DNA from 2 places in the Gordonia sp. ABKF26 genome. Region 1 is predicted to be linked to the other one. Evidence: predicted binding sites of a transcription regulator. Region 1 holds the regulator's gene; the other holds the start of a gene.

Region 1 (8,013 bases):
CGCGTCCACCGTCTCGACGCCCACCGTGGCCTGGGTGAGACCACGGACGCGTCCGCCGAGCGCATGGAGCCCGTCGGGGTGGGTGCCGGCCAGCAGGCCGGCGATGGGCAGGCTGTTGGTGAACAGGGTGAGCCTCCGATCGGGCGCGGTCGCCTCGGCGGCGCGGTAGGTCGTGGTGCCGGCGTCGAAGAGCACGGAACCGCCGTCCGGCGGCAGGAAACGGATCGCCGCCCGGCCGATCGCCGTCTTCTGTTCGATCTGGCTCGACTCGCGCTCGTCGATGCCGAGCTCGCCCAGGGCGCGCATGACCTCGGCGCGCACGGCACCGCCGTGGACCCGCTGCAGATGTCCGGCACGCTCCAGGACGGCGAGGTCTCGACGGACGGTCTCGCTCGTGACGTCGAACTTCTCGGCGAGCGCAGCCACCGACGCCCGTCCGGCGACGCGCACCTCGTCGACGATCGCCTGTTGTCTCTCCTCGGCGTACACACCGCTCCGATCTCCGGTTCCGACCACCCCGCTTGTTGAGGCGTGTGGGATTGCATGTTGTAGTAATTGTGTTTACGCCTGTTTGTGTTGACAAGTCAAGCACTTTTTGTAACGGTGGTCACATCGGTAGTCGAGTGAGAGGCAAGACGATGGCGCAGATCCTGACAGGGACCCCGGTGGTCGGCGGACTGGCCCACGGTCCCGCGCTGTGGCCGGGCGAGCGACCCGATCACTCGCCGGAGAAGCTCGGCGTCGGCGTGGAGATCCCCGAGGAGCGTCGTGCCGACGAGGTGACACGCTTCGCCACGGCGGCCGGCGCCGTCGCCTCGCGACTGCGTACGCGCGCCTCCCAGAACACCGGGGTGACCGCGGAGGTGCTCGCGGCGACCGCGGGACTCGCCGAGGACCGGGGGTGGATCGGGGCCGCGAGCGCGCTCATCACCAAGGGCGCCACGGCCGAGGCCGCTGCCGTCGCCGCGACCGATCAGTTCGCGGCGGTGTTCACCAAACTCGGCGGGTTGATGGCCGAGCGGGTCACCGATCTGAACGATGTGCGCGACCGCGTGCTCGCCGAACTGCTCGGTCTACCCGAACCGGGCGTGCCGACACCGCAGGTGCCCTCGGTGCTGCTCGCCGACGACCTCGCACCCGCCGACACCGCCGGTCTCGACCCGACGACCACGATCGCGCTCGTCACCCGGCTGGGTGGGCCGACCAGCCACACCGCGATCATCGCCCGGCAACTGGGGATCCCGTGTGTGGTGGCCGTGGCCGATCTCGCCGAGATCGGACCCGGCACAACGGTTCTCGTCGATGGGACGACCGGCCGGGTCGAGGTGGAGCCGGACGCGGAGACGGCGCGGGCGCGAGTCGAGGAGGATCGTCGGCACGCCGAGCTCGTCGCCGGGTGGACGGGTCCGGGGCAGACCGCCGACGGCATCGCCGTCTCGGTGCTCGCCAATGTCGCCGACGGATCGTCGGCGCGGGCCGCCGCCGGGCACCCGGTCGAGGGCGTCGGACTCTTCCGCACCGAACTCGCCTTCCTCGAACGCGCCGACGAACCATCGGTCGACGAGCAGGCGGCGATCTACCGCGAGGTACTCGATGCCTTCGACGGCCAGAAGGTGGTGATCCGTACCCTCGACGCCGGCTCGGACAAGCCCTTGAGGTTCGTGACCCACCCAGACGAATCCAATCCCGCGCTCGGTGTCCGTGGGGATCGAATCGCCCTGGCGCATCCCGAGATCCGAGCCCACCAGCTCGACGCGATCGCGCACGCCGCGTCGGGTTCCGACGTCGCGCCGTGGGTCATGGCGCCGATGATCGCCTCGCCGTCCGAGGCGCGCGCCTTCGCCGCGGAGGTCCGCGGCCGGGGCCTGGTCGCCGGGGTCATGATCGAGGTGCCCGCGGCCGCCATCCTGGCCGAGGCCGTGCTCGCCGAGGTGGACTTCGTGTCGATCGGCACCAACGATCTGACGCAGTACACGATGGCGGCCGATCGGATGTCGGCCGATCTCGCCGGATTGACCGATCCGTGGCAGCCTGCGGTGCTCAGCCTGATCGCGGGTGTCGCCGCAGCGGGTGTCCGCCAGGGCAAGCCGGTCGGGGTGTGCGGTGAGGCGGCTGCCGATCCGAATCTCGCCTGCGTGCTCGTCGGTCTCGGGGTGACCTCGCTGTCCAGCGCGCCGACCGCGGCCGCCGCGGTGGGGGCTCGGCTCGGCGAGGTGACCGCCCAGGACTGCCGCGCCGCCGCCGACGCCGCGCTGGCCACGTCCGACCCCGCCGCGGCGCGAGAAGCTGCCGCGGCGGTGCTCGACCGTTCGGTCGGGGGAGAGGTCAGACTCGCCGCATCACGGTGACGACCTTGCCGAGGATCACGGCGTCGTTGCCCGGGATGGGATCGAACAGCTCGTTGTGCGGCATCAGCCACACATTGGCGCCCTGACGCTTGAAGGTCTTCACGGTGGCCTCGCCGTCGATCATCGCTGCGACGATGTCGCCGTTGTCGGCGACGTTCTGCTGCCGCACGACGACCCAGTCGCCGTCGCAGATGGCGGCGTCGATCATCGACTCGCCCACGACGCGCAGCAAGAAGAGCGAGCCCTCGCCGACCAGCTCGCGAGGAAGCGGGAACACGTCCTCGACCGCCTCCTCGGCCAGGATCGGGCCACCGGCCGCGATCCGGCCGAGGACCGGCACGAAGGTCGGCTCGGGCAGCCGGCCGGCCGACGGGGTCTCCGGCGACGGCGATTCGCTCGGCGCGATGTTGACCGCACGCGGCCGGTTCGCATCCCTCTTGAGCAGACCCTTGCGCTCGAGGGTCCGTAGCTGGTGGGCGACCGACGATGTCGAGGCCAGGCCGACCTCGTCGCCGATCTCGCGGATGCTCGGCGGGTAACCGCGCTCGCGTACCGAGCGGCGGATGACTTCCAGGACCCCGAGCTGGCGCGGGGTGAGTGAGGCCTCGGCGGCGGCGACGTCGATAGGGGCCTCGTCGTCGGCTCCCCGCGCTCGGCCGCGCCTATCGCCGGTGTCACTCATGTTCGGTTCCTCTCGTTTTCGGAACGTGCTGGTAGATGGCCCGTGGGGATGTTCAGCCGCGTCCGAGCCTAGCGGAGTGCGACCTGCACCTCAAACATTTGTTCGATGTGTCGCGAGACTTTGTCGGTGCGCCGTGCTACAAATTCGAACATCAGTGCATCGAACATCTGATCGAAGTTCGAACACCGAACGCCAGACACCCGAACACCCGAAGATCCCGCACCGAACACCCGGAGGGCACCATGCGCACCGCCACTCTCGTCGCTCCCGTCCGTACCGAGCGTCCCGACACCATCCGGGCGCGCACCGACCGCGCCGACCGTATCCGGACCCGGACCCCGCTGTCCGACGGTTCTCGGCCCGTCGACAACCGGCCGGCAGGCAACCGTCCGGTGGGCGGGTCGCCACTGACGCCACGCGTCGGCGGCACGCACTGCGGCTCCCCGGTGGGTGCCCGGGGCCGCGGGCCGGTCGGTCCGGATGCAGCGGTGTTCCGTCGCCGTCGCCGCACCGCCGTCGCGGTCCTCGCCGGCGTCGGCCTCGCGTTCGTCGTGTGGGTGTTCGGTGTCGTCGGTCAGAACTATTCGGACTCGATGACGCCCGCCGCGGTGAGCGCAGAGGTCGTCCACGTGCGCGCCGGGGATTCCCTCAGCACGATCGCCGGCCGGGTGGCGCCCGAGATGCCCCGCGACATCGTGATCGACGAGATCGTCGCGATGAACGATCTGCCGTCGAGTGCGCTGCAGGTGGGTCAGCCCCTGCTCACCCCCCGGTACCGCTGAGGCCGGGCGGTATCCTCGATGTCACAGGGGCCGGCCGAGAAGCGGCCGGGCGCACGGTTTCGGTGCGTTCCAGCGTCCCGCGACCTGCGTGAGGACACGATGCGCTGCCCCTTCTGCAAGAACGACGACACCAAGGTCATCGACTCGCGTGTCGCAGATGAAGGGCAGGCCATCCGACGGCGTCGCTCGTGTGTGGAGTGCGGGCGCCGATTCTCCACGGTGGAGAGCGCCGTGCTCGCCGTGGTCAAACGCAACGGGGTCACCGAGCCGTTCAGTCGCGAGAAGGTCATGCGCGGTGTGCGTCGTGCCTGTCAGGGCCGGCACGTCGCCGAGGACGCACTCGCGCAACTCGCCCAGCAGGTCGAGGACACGGTGCGCGCGAGCGGATCGGCCGAGATCCCCAGCAACGAAGTCGGTCTCGCGATCCTGGGTCCGCTGCGTGATCTCGACGAGGTGGCGTACCTGCGGTTCGCGTCGGTGTACCGGTCGTTCGACTCGGTGGACGACTTCCAGCGCGAGATCGACGATCTGAAGTCGTCGGCGTCCGGTGGCGGACGTGTCGAGACCGCCACCACCGATCCCGTCTCAGCCGAGTCGGTCCAGAGCTCGTAGGACGCGCTTCTCCGACACGGGGAACGCGGTACCGAGACGCTCGGCGAACAACCCGACCCGTAGTTCCTCGACGAGCCACTGCGCCTCGTCGTCGACGATCGCCCGTCGGTGCTCAGGGACCTGTTCGAGCCGTTGGGCCCACCGCTCGACGACGCGATCGACGACCGCGACGCCGGCCTTGTCGCGCGCGGCGGACGCGGGCAGCGCCTCGAGACGTGCCCGCGCACCGTCGAGGTACCGCGGCAGGTTCTCCAGATGCCGCCGTGCGGTGGCTGCCACGAAGCCGTCGAACACGAGATGGTCGATCTGCTCGGCGACGTCGTCGGCAGCCAGCGATCCGGCGTGCCGGTCGATCGCCGCGCGGACCGGCGCCAGCCGTTCGAGCGCCGCGACGGCGAGCGAGAAATAGTCCGGGGCGGCCTCGGCGACGCGCGGCCTGATCCGCTCGAGGAAGGCCGAAAAGGACTGTGGCGAGCGGACTGCCGCCAGCTCGGCGTCGGCGACACCGATGGTCGCGTCCCGGATGGCCCGTCGAGTGCAGTCGGCGAGCAGTGCCTCGATGTCCGCATAGGGACTCAGGCTCAGGGCGAGTCGTTCGGCCGGATCGAGTGAGCCGGCGAGGCGTTTGGACAGCGGGGGAATCGCCAGTTCGAGCAGGGCGACGAGCCCGCGACGACGGAGACGCTCGCGGGCGTCGGGGGAGGACGCGTCCACGACGATCACGCCACGCGGGCGGCCCTTGTCATCGGCGACCACGTCGATCGTCGGGTACCGGGTCAGCCGCTGCCCGGCGACGTCGACCGTCGTCTGTTCGGGGAGCGTGCCGATCCCGTCGGCGGTCCAGGCCCGGTACAGCGTGCGTGACACCGTTCGCGGCGCCGCGGGCACACCCTTCTGCTGGAGCTCGGACAACGAGTCCGCGCGGGCGATGATCCGTCCGGCATCGTCGGCGACCGCGAAGTGCATCCGGAGGTGAGCCGGCACTCGTTCGACGTCGAAATCAGCTGCAGTGACCCTCATCCCGGTGATCGCCGACAGCTCGCGCGCCAGTCCGGCGGCCAGCGGCTCCTTGCGGGGGGTGAGTCGGCCGAGGGCGAGGTCGGCGAATCGTTGCGCGGGGGACATGCTCTTGCGGAGTTGCTTCGGCAGGGACTTGACCAGTGCGGTGGCCAGTTCGGCGCGCATGCCGGGGACCGACCAGTCGAATCCGGCCGGACGCACATGGGGGAGCAAAGCCTGCGGGATCACGACCGTGACCCCGTCGTCGGTCGCGCCGGGTTCGAAGCGGTAACGCAGTTCGAGTCGGGTGTCGCCCTGCTGCCAGGCGCCAGGGTAGTCCGTCGGCGCGACATCGGTGCCGCCGGTGACGTCCTCGGGACGCAGATCCAGCAGATCCGGTTCGGCCCGGCGGGCCTTCTTCCACCATGAGTCGAAGTGCCGCGCGGAGGTGACGTCGGCCGGTAGCCGCTGGTCGTAGAACTCGAAGAGCTGGTCCTCGGTGATCACCAGACCCCGGGTGCGCGTGCGGTTCTCGACGTCCGAGGCGGCGTCGAGGAGTGTGCGGTTGCGCTCGAAGAAGGCGTGCTGCGTACGCCAGTCGCCCTCGACGAGAGCGTGCCGGATGAACAGCTCCCGCGAGACCACCGGGTCGATGGGGCCGTAGTCGACGCGCCGCCGGGCGACGAGGGGGACGCCGTAGAGGGTGACCCGCTCGTAGGCCATCGCGGCCCCGCGTCTGGCGGACCAATGCGGCTCGCTGTGGGTGCGCTTCACGAGATCCCCGGCGAGTTTCTCGGCCCACAGCGGATCGATCCCGGCGACGGTGTGGGCGAAGAGTCGGGACGTCTCGAGGATTTCGGCCGCCATGATGAAGGCGGGTGGCTTCTTGGCGAGCGGAGAGGCGGGGAAGATCAGCAGTGTGGTGTTGCGCGCACCGGTGAACTCGCGGCCCTCGGTGTTGCGGGCGGCGATGTTGCTCAGCAGACCCGACAGGATGGCCCGGTGGACGGCGTCGGCGTCGAGTTCGGTGGGCGCGACCGACCAGTCGAGGTCCTTGACGATCTCGGTCAGCTGTCGATGGAGGTCCTGCCACTCCCGGATGCGAAGGAAGTGTAGGTACTCCCGCTCGCACATGCGCCGAAAGCGGCTGCCGGACAACTCCTTGCGCTGTTCGCCGAGGTATCGCCACAGCTCCACGTAGGACAGGAAGTCCGACTGTGGGACGATGAAGCGCCGGTGTTGGGCGTCGGCGGCCTCCCGGTGCTCGGCCGGCCGTTCCCGAGGATCGGGGAGCGACATCGCGGCGGCGATGACGAGAAGGTGGTCGAGACAGCCGAGCTCGTGTCCGGCGATGAGCATTCGGGCGACCCGCGGATCGACCGGAATCCGCGACATCGACCGGCCGGTCGGGGTGAGCCGAGGCGGGCCGCCCTCGCGTGGGACGGTGATGGCGCCGAGTTCGGTGAGAACGCCCATACCGTCGCGGATCGCGCGGTCGTCGGGCGGCTGGACGAACGGGAAGTCGGCGATCTCGCCGAGCTTGAGGGAGGTCATCTGCAGGATGACGGCGGCCAGGTTGGTGCGCAGGATCTCGGGGTCGGTGAACGCCGGCCGGGATTCGAAGTCGTTCTCGCTGTAGAGGCGGATGCAGACACCCGGCGCGACGCGACCGCATCGGCCTGCGCGCTGGCGGGCGCTGGCCTGGGAGACCGGCTCGATGGGCAGGCGATTGACCTTGGTCCGGGTGGAATACCGGCTGATCCGGGCGGTGCCGGTGTCGATGACATACCGGATGCCGGGCACGGTGACCGAGGTCTCGGCGACGTTGGTCGCCAGCACGATCCGGCGTCCGTCGGACGGGGAGAAGACCTTCTGCTGTTCGGCGATCGACAGCCGCGCGTAGAGCGGCACGATCTCGGCGCCGGGCCCCTTGCCGCCACCGGTGCGGCGGCGCAACGCGTCCGCGGTCTCCCGGATGTCGCGTTCGGTCGGCAGGAACACCAGGATGTCGCCGCGGCCACCGGCCCACAGTTCGTCGACGGCGGCGTCGATGCCCTGGATCTGGTCGAGGTCGGCATGCTCGCCGCCGCCGGCATCGTCGCCGTCGTCGGGGCGCTCCTGCAGGCTCAGCGGCCGGTAACGGATCTCGACCGGATAGGTGCGACCCGACACCTCGATGACCGGGACCGATGTCGTCGGCGTACTGAAATGCCGTGCGAACCGGGCCGGTTCGATCGTCGCGGAGGTGATGATGACCTTGAGATCGGGTCGTCGCGGCAGCAACCGGCGTAGGTATCCGAGGATGAAATCGATGTTGAGGCTGCGCTCGTGCGCCTCGTCGATGATGAGGGTGTCGTAGCGGCGCAGCATCGGGTCAGTGGCGATCTCGCGCAGCAGGATGCCGTCGGTCATGACCCGGACGAGGGTGTCGGCGCCAGAGCGGTCGGTGAACCGGACCGAGTAGCCGACCGCCTCGCCGAGTTCGGTGTCGGTCTCGTCGGCGATGCGTTTGGCGACCGAGCTCGCGGCGATCCGCCGGGGCTGGGTGTGCCCGATCGACCCGCGGATGCCCCGGCCGAGTTCGAGGCAG
Region 2 (8,013 bases), 280 kb from region 1:
CACCCCGGAGGGTGATGAGGTCGGCCGCGCCGGGACCGGCCCCGATGAAGTAGACGGTCATCGGACTGCCTCCGCGGGTTCGGGCCCGGGGTCGGGCGTCGACGGCGCCGGTTTGTCGACCGCCCACTGCACGATCGGCAGTGCCGGACGCCAGGTGCTCATCGTGCCGAGGGGCGCCACGGTCTCGACCGACAGTCGGCGCAACGTGCCCCCGAGTTCGCCGTGCCGCCGGGTCACGAGGGCCTGGTTCTCGACCGTCACCGCGTTGACGACGAGCCGGCCGCGGTCGGCGAGCGCCGCCCAGGCGAGCGACAGGATCTCCTCGTCGAGTCCGCCGCCGATGAAGACCGCGTCGGGACGGGGTGCGTCGGCGAGTTCGTCGGGAGCCGGCCCCCGCACCGTGAGCCGGTGCGCCACCCCGTGGCGGGCTGCGTTGCGGCGCAGCCGCTCAGCACGTTCGGAGTCGCGTTCGAAGGCGACGACCGTCCCACGGTCGTCGGCACGCAACCATTCGATCGCCACGCTGCCGGAACCGGACCCGATGTCCCACAGGGTCTGCGCCCCGGCCGGGCCGAGCGCGCACACGGTCAGGGCGCGAATCGTCGACTTGGTGATCTGGCCGTCGTGCTCATAGGCATCGTCCGGCCGGCCGGGGAGGCGGGACCGGCGGGGCCCAACGCAGTCGACGGCGACAATGTTCAGCGGGTCCCCGGCCCGACGGCGCCACGACTCCGCGGTGTCGGTGGCGATCTGTTCGGCAGGGCCACCGAGTTGCTCGAGAACGGTCATCGTCGAAGACCCGAAACCGGCATCGACGAGCAGCGTCGCAACGGCCGCGGGGGTGGTCTCGTCGCGGCTCAGTATCAGCACGCGAGCCCCGTCGGTGACCTCGCCGAGCACGACGCTCGGCTCGGCCCGCACCGCGCTGACGATCCGGGTGGTCGCGAGATCCCAGCCGAGGCGCGCACAGGCCAGACTTGCGCTGGACACCGCCGGATACACCCGCACCCGGTCCGCGCCGACGCGGCCGATGATGCTGGCGCCGACCCCGTGGAACATCGGGTCGCCGCTGGCCAGGATGTGGACGATGCCCGCGTGCGCGGTGCCGTCCTCGATTGGCCCGCTCGCTGCGCTCCCGGCGCCCGCCACGACCTCGGCCAGGTGTTCCGACATCGGTGACCGCCACGGTCGCAGTTGCGCGCCGAGTTCGGATGCAGCGCCGTCGAGGAGCGCCAATTGTCGTGCGGCACCGTAGATCACCTGCGCACGACGCAACTCGTCACGCACCGTCTCGCCGAGTCCGGGCCAACCATCGGCACCGATTCCGATCACGACGAACTCGGATGCGGGTGGCGACCCGTGAGTTGTATCCGGGGCCGTCATCGGGGAAGTCTCCGCCACACGGCGCGTGGCAGCAGGCGCATCCCGAAGAACACGGGGCGGAGCACACCCGGGATCCAGACCTCGCCGCGTCCCTTGTGGAAGGCGCGCGCCACCGCGTCGGCCACCTGCTCGGGATTGCGCGACAGCGGTGCGGGTTTCACTCCGGACTCCATCAGGTCGCGGGTCATCGCGCCGACCACGAACCCGGGACGGGCCAACAGCAGGCGGGCGCCGGTGCCGTGCAACGCATCTGCGAGACCGCTCGCGAACCCGTCGAGTCCGGCCTTCGTCGAGCCGTAGACGTAGTTGGCACGGCGCACCCGGATACCCGCGACCGACGAGAAGACGATGATCGTGCCTGAGCGCTGAGCGCGCAGGACGGACGCGAGCGGTGTGAGCACGCTGATGTGGGCGTAGTAGTCGGTGTGGGCGATCTGAAGCGCATGTGCCACATCGGTTTCGGCGCGGGCCTGGTCCCCCAGGATGCCGAACGCGACGATCGCGATCCCGATCGGCCCGTACCGCTGCGCCAGTGACTCGACGAGTGCGGGGTGGGAGTCGGTGTCGTTCGCGTCGAATGCGACGGTGTGCACCGCCACCGCCCCGGCGTCGAGGAGGCGAGCCGTCTCGTCGGCCAGGTCGTCGGGGCGACGAGCCGCCAGCACGACGGTCCGCCCGTGAGCGAGACGCGCGGCGGTGGCCACGCCGATCTCACTGCGGCCGCCGAACAGCACGAGGGTGCCGGCCGGGTCGGCGTCCGGACGCGCCGATGCCCCGTTGCTGCGTGATGACATGACCACCAGTATCGCACCGGCCCCGAGACCGACCTCTATCGTGGGGTCATGCCTCGCACCGCCGCCGACCTAGGATCCGATGCGCTCGCGTTCCTCACCGAACGCCACCTCGGGACCCTCACCACGCTGCGCGCCGACGGCACGCCACACGCCGTCGCCGTCGGCTTCACGTGGGATCCCGAGGCCGGACTGGCACGGGTCATCACCTCGGACGGCAATCAGAAGGTCCGCAACGCCGAGCGTGGCGCCTACGCGGCCGTCACGAATGTCGACGGCCCGCGGTGGTTGACCCTGGAGGGACCCGCGACGGTCCGCCGCGAACCCGACCACGTGCGCGAGGCCGAGCAGCGCTACGCGCAGCGATACCGGGAACCCAGGCCGAATCCGCGCCGCGTGGTGATCGAGATCAGTGTGAGCCGGATCCTGGGGTCCGCGTCGTTGTTCAGCTAGCGCCGCTAGCATGTGAGGTCGGATTCTGCTCGCCGTGGGCGTGGATGTCGTCGACGGGGTTCCCGCCTCTATCACACGTCACCGACAACCTTACTGCGCTATGCGGCCGTCAGATCAGTAGCCAGACAATACTTTTCGCCTGTCCTGATCCTCCGATCGCGTGTACACTCGAACGTACATTCGTAGCAACGGGTCTCGGGGGAGGTGGCCGTCATGGCCGACACCACACCCGTCGGAGGCGATTCGGCAGCGCCCAAGACGCGTGCCGTCGAGCTGGTGACAGAGCTGCATGCGATCCTCGATGAGTTGCAGACTGTGGACTTGTCGCCGTGTACCGATACCGAGTTGGCCGACGTGGCAGCCGATACCGAACGTGCCATCGCACGACTGACCGTCGCCGGTGACCGGCAGATCGATCAGGTCGAGGCTCGTGACCTACCCCGCAAGTCCGGCTGCAGGACACTCATGCAGTTCATGACCCACCGGCTGCGGGTCTCCAACCCTGTGCGGCGTCGTAAGCAGATGGACGCCACCGCCACCCGCACCAGCCTCGGCGGCGAGGTCCTACCGCCCGAACACCCCTGCCTCGCTGAGGCGTTCGCTGCGGGAGCGGTTGGCTCTGCACACGTGCAGGCCGCCCTCGATGTCCTCGACCAGATCCCCCACGCCGTCGAGCATGATGTGAAAGTCGCTGCCGAGCGTCAGATGGCCGAGATCGCCGAAGCCCACAGCCCCGCCGACATCACCCAACTCGGCGCGCGGCTCCTCGCCCACCTCGACCCCGACGGCACACCGTCCGACGACACCGACCAGAAACGACGCCGCAACCTGTGGATCGGACGCCAACGAGCCGACGGCACCGCCACCATCTCCGGCACCCTCACCCCCGAACTCGCCGCCCGACTCACGATGATGTTCGCCGTCTGGGGCAAACCCGGACTCAACAACCCCGACGACCCCGCCTCACCCAGCGGACCCGCCGGCACCGCCGACCCCGACGCCCTCGCGCTCGCGCTCGCAGCCGATCGTGACGGCCGCACCCTCGCCCAGACGAATCACGATGCGCTCGACGCCGCACTCACCGCTGGCTTTTCAGACGGGATTCTCGGAAAGTCGCACCGCGGCCTGCCCGCCCATCTGATCATCAAAGCCGATCTGGGCGACCTGATCCGTGAAGCCGGGCTCGCGACCACCGCCACCGGCACCCTGCTGCCCATCCCCGACCTGATCGCGATGGCCGGCGACGTTCAACCATGGTTGGCAGTATTCAAGGACGCCACCGCGGTGCCGCTGCATTTCGGTAGGGGCAAGCGTCTGGCCACCCGCGAACAACGTCTCGTGTCCTTCGCCCGCCCCGACGGCGAGGTGTGCTCGGCTCCCGGCTGCGATCAACCCGCCACCCAGGTCGAACTCCATCACGCCCACAAGGATTGGGCCAAGGGTGGTCTCACCGACATCGACGACCTCGCCCCGGCCTGCCCGCGGCACAACCGGATGGTCGGCGACCAGCCCGGCCAGTACACCACCCGCATCGAACGGTCCGGACCCGACGAAGGCCGCTGCCTCTGGCGGTTGAACGCCGAACCCGGCGCGCCACCCAACCCCGAACGCATCAACCGCCGGCCCGACATACCCCGGCAGTTCGCCGCACACCTACGCGACATACGCGCCGAGATCCACGGACCGCCAACGCAGCCCGGCGATCAAGCACGCCCCGAGACGCCACACCCCCACGACGCGCGCCGCTCATGGCTGACCACCAGCCACGTCATCGACGTCCGCCCACCACGGCCCGGACCACCGATGCCCTGCCCGTCGCTCGTGGAGGCGCATCTGATGACGCTTCTCGCCGACCTCTGACCTGCACCCGGAGCGACACCCATCACACCAACGAACCTCAAGTCGACCGACTGACCTGGACCGAAGTCCGGCAGCCGAAACGACATTCGCCAGTGTCTTCAACCAGCAATGGGGTGGTTGTGGCGCGTGGCTTCGACTCGGCTCCTCGACCTCGACCCGCTCCTTCGTCGCTTGCTCGGCCCGGCGGCTGCGCTCGGTGCCGGCTCGACCAGCGGTGAGGCGGTACCCCTGGCCACACGACGAGTCCACGACTCAACCGCACGGCCATCGTCGTCGGAAGTCGGTGCCGAACTGCTCAAACACCCCTATCGCGCTGGTCAGGGTGCAGATGAGTCGATGTCGCGTGACACCAGCCGCGACTTACAGCCGGACGAGTTCGTGTGGGCGGTTGTTGAGGGACTCGCAGCCATCCTCCGTGACGACGACGATGTCCTCGATCCGGGCACCCCATCGGCCGGAGACGTAGACGCCCGGCTCCACGCTGAACGCCATGCCGGCCCGCAGCGGGATGTCGTTGCCACCGACGATGTAGGGCTCCTCGTGCACCGACAGCCCGATGCCGTGCCCGGTGCGGTGGATGAACCGCTCGGCCAGGCCGCGCTCGGCGAGCAGATCGCGCGCCGCGGCATCGATAGACGACGCGGTCACCCCGGGCCGGACAGCGGCCACGGCCGCGCGTTGCGCCTCGAGCAGTGCGGCGTAAGCATCGGCGATGTCGGCGGGCGGATCGTCGAAGCAGTACGTGCGCGTGGAATCGGAGTTGTAGCCCGGCTCCACCGGACCACCGATGTCGACCACGACGATGTCGGACCGCTCGATGACCCGGTCGGAGAACTCATGGTGGGGATCGGCGCCGTTGGGGCCGGACCCGACGATGATGAACGCCGCCTCGGTGTGCCCCTCCTCGAGGATCGCGGCGGCGATGTCGGCGGCGACCTCCCGTTCGGTGCGTCCGGGGACCAGCCAGTCGCCCATTCGCGCGTGCACGCGGTCGATCGCGGCGCCGGCGCGGCGGAGAGCGTCGATCTCCGCGGCGTCCTTGATCATCCGGAGTTCGCGTAGGACGTCGGTCGCCAATTGCGGTGTGGCGCCGGTGTGCCGGGCGAGCGGGATCACGTGCAGGGCGGGCATGGAGTCGGAGACGGCGATGCGCGGCTGCGGCGGCAACCCGGTCAGCGCCAGCGCGTGGGCGTCGTCACCGTCGACCCAGTCGGCCACCTCGATGTCGAGATCGCCCACCGCCGAGGCCGATAGCGACGGGACCTCGAGCCGCGCGATCACCAGTCGCGGGTCACCGGCCGCGGGGATCACGAGCGCCGTGAGCCGTTCGAAGGTCTCCGCCCGCGATCCCACCAGATAGCGCAGGTCCGGTCCGGGTGCGACGACGAGCGCGTCGAGATCTGCGGCGCGGGTGAGGTCGGCGGCACGGCGGACCCGGTCCCGGTACACCTCCGCGCCGAAGAGCGGTGCGGCCCCCACTCCCGATGTCGCGACCCGTGCTGCTCCGTTCCCAGATGCCATGCGACGAACACTACCGCCGACTCATGACAGAGTGTGGGGGTGACGGATTCGTTGATGCTGCTCGACGGCGCGAGCCTGTGGTTCCGATCGTTCTTCGCCCTCCCGGAGAAGATGACGAGTCCGGACGGACGCCCGGTCAACGCGGTCCGCGGTTTCGTCGACACCATCGCCAATCTCGTGGTGCGCGAACGTCCGTCGCGCCTGGTGGTGTGTCTGGACCTCGACTGGCGCCCGGAGTTCCGCACCGACCTGATCTCCACCTACAAGGCCCATCGCGTCGCGGTCCCCGACGGTGACACCGAGGCCGGGGGCACCGATGTCGAGGGCCGGGAGGTCGACGTCGAAGAGGTGCCCGACACGCTCACCCCGCAGGTCGACATGATCATGGCCGTTCTCGCAGCGGCGGGCATCGCGACCTCGGGCGCCGTCGGATGTGAAGCCGACGATGTGATCGGCACCCTTGCCTACGACGAGGCGAACGATCCGGTGATCGTCGTCAGCGGGGATCGGGACCTGCTGCAGGTGGTCGCCGACGATCCGGTACCGGTGCGCGTCCTCTACGTCGGCCGAGGGTTGGCGAAAGCCGAGATGATGGGTCCGGTGGAAGTTGCCGAGAAGTACGGCGTGCCGGTCGACCGCGCCGGGATCGGCTACGCGGAGATGTCGATGTTGCGCGGTGACCCCTCGGACGGGTTGCCGGGTGTGGCCGGTATCGGTGAGAAGACCGCGGCGAAGCTGATCACCGAGTACGGCAGCCTCGACGCCCTGGAGGCGGCCGCCGCCGACCCGTCGTCGTCGGTGCCCACCCGGAGCCGGAAGTCACTGCTCGCGTCGGTCGACTACCTGCAGGCGGCACGCATCGTCGTCTCGGTGCGTACCGACGCCGACACCATCGACAGCGGCTCGGACGTCCTGCCGGCCGAACCCGCCGATCCCGCGGCGCTCGCCGAGCTCGTCGAGGAACTCGGCATCGGGGCGTCGGTCGGGCGGTTGGCGAAGGCCCTCGGATGGCCGCAGGCCGGCTGAGGCCTCTACGTGCCAGCCGGCTCAGGTTCGATCAGCTGGGGCGCGAGACCTCGTAGCGTCCGTCGTCGTCGATGAACGTGACGGTGACCTGCTGTTGCTGTCCGCCCACGGTGACCGAGCAGGTGAACGACGCACCGGTCTCGACCCGCTGGCCGGACGGGCACTGCACGTCGGAGACCTCGCTGGCCTGGTAGTCCTCGGTCAGGATCTTCTGCACACCGTCTTGCGCGGCCTGCTGGTCGAGGTTCTTCGGTGCCCAGCCGGGGAACAGGAACGCGGTGATCAGCACGATCGCGGCGATGAGGATCAGCGCACCGCCGCCGACGAACATCAGTGTCCGGGCGGTCTTGTTCGACTTCCCGGTCGCCATCCCGCTGAACTGGTCGCCGCCCCCGTACTGATTCTGACCGTACTGATTCTGGCCGTACTGGTTCTGGCCGTAGGGGTTCTGGGCGTTCGGTCCCGCAACGCCCTGCGGATTCTGGCCGTAGGGCTGCTGGCCGTACTGACCCTGCCCGGGCGCCCCGTACTGGCCGGCCCCGGACCCGTACTGGCCCGGTGCCCCGTACTGGGCAGCCGGCTGGCCGTACTGCTGCTGTGCGCCCGGTTGACCGTACTGACCGGGATTGCCCACCTGCGTCGGCTGCGACTGGGCCGGGCCCGAATACGGTGGTTGACCCGGTGCTCCGTAAGGCTGCTGGTACGGGTTCTGCTGGTACGGATCCGGTTGCGGCTGACCATGACCCGGGTTCTGCGCGGCCGGGTTGGGGGCCATGGTGGTCGGATCCGCCTGCGGCGCGCCGGACTGCCCGCCGCCGGGAAGGTTCACGATCTCGGTCTTGCCGTCCGTACCGGACTGATCGCCGGAAGGGCCCGGGTTCGCTTGCGGATTCGGGTGAGACGGATTGGGGTTGTACGGGTCGGTCATGAATCCCTCCCACTCGGCCGTCCACCCGCTGACGGGTGCCGGCGAACTGTG

Evidence for each region. The regulator LexA, encoded in region 1, represses DNA repair genes until DNA is damaged. The targets are predictions, from matches to a motif close to CGAACANNTGTTCG.
Region 2: the regulator LexA is predicted to act here: its motif matches at 2,797-2,810, upstream of AB4Z55_RS15210 (DUF222 domain-containing protein).

The regions. Positions count from the first base shown of each region.
Region 1 is NZ_JBGCVZ010000003.1:3,563,374-3,571,386, reverse strand. It holds gene AB4Z55_RS16480 (DeoR/GlpR family DNA-binding transcription regulator) at 1-489, opposite strand, end outside; gene AB4Z55_RS16475 (phosphoenolpyruvate--protein phosphotransferase) at 639-2,348, shown strand; gene lexA (transcriptional repressor LexA) at 2,326-3,030, opposite strand; gene AB4Z55_RS16465 (LysM peptidoglycan-binding domain-containing protein) at 3,273-3,812, shown strand; gene nrdR (transcriptional regulator NrdR) at 3,912-4,424, shown strand; gene hrpA (ATP-dependent RNA helicase HrpA) at 4,398-8,013, opposite strand, start outside.
Region 2 is NZ_JBGCVZ010000003.1:3,286,234-3,294,246, forward strand. It holds gene AB4Z55_RS15190 (cobalt-precorrin-4/precorrin-4 C(11)-methyltransferase) at 1-61, opposite strand, end outside; gene cbiE (precorrin-6y C5,15-methyltransferase (decarboxylating) subunit CbiE) at 58-1,383, opposite strand; gene AB4Z55_RS15200 (SDR family NAD(P)-dependent oxidoreductase) at 1,380-2,177, opposite strand; gene AB4Z55_RS15205 (PPOX class F420-dependent oxidoreductase) at 2,226-2,627, shown strand; gene AB4Z55_RS15210 (DUF222 domain-containing protein) at 2,841-4,487, shown strand; gene AB4Z55_RS15215 (M24 family metallopeptidase) at 4,848-6,008, opposite strand; gene AB4Z55_RS15220 (5'-3' exonuclease H3TH domain-containing protein) at 6,063-7,034, shown strand; gene AB4Z55_RS15225 (DUF4333 domain-containing protein) at 7,066-7,962, opposite strand.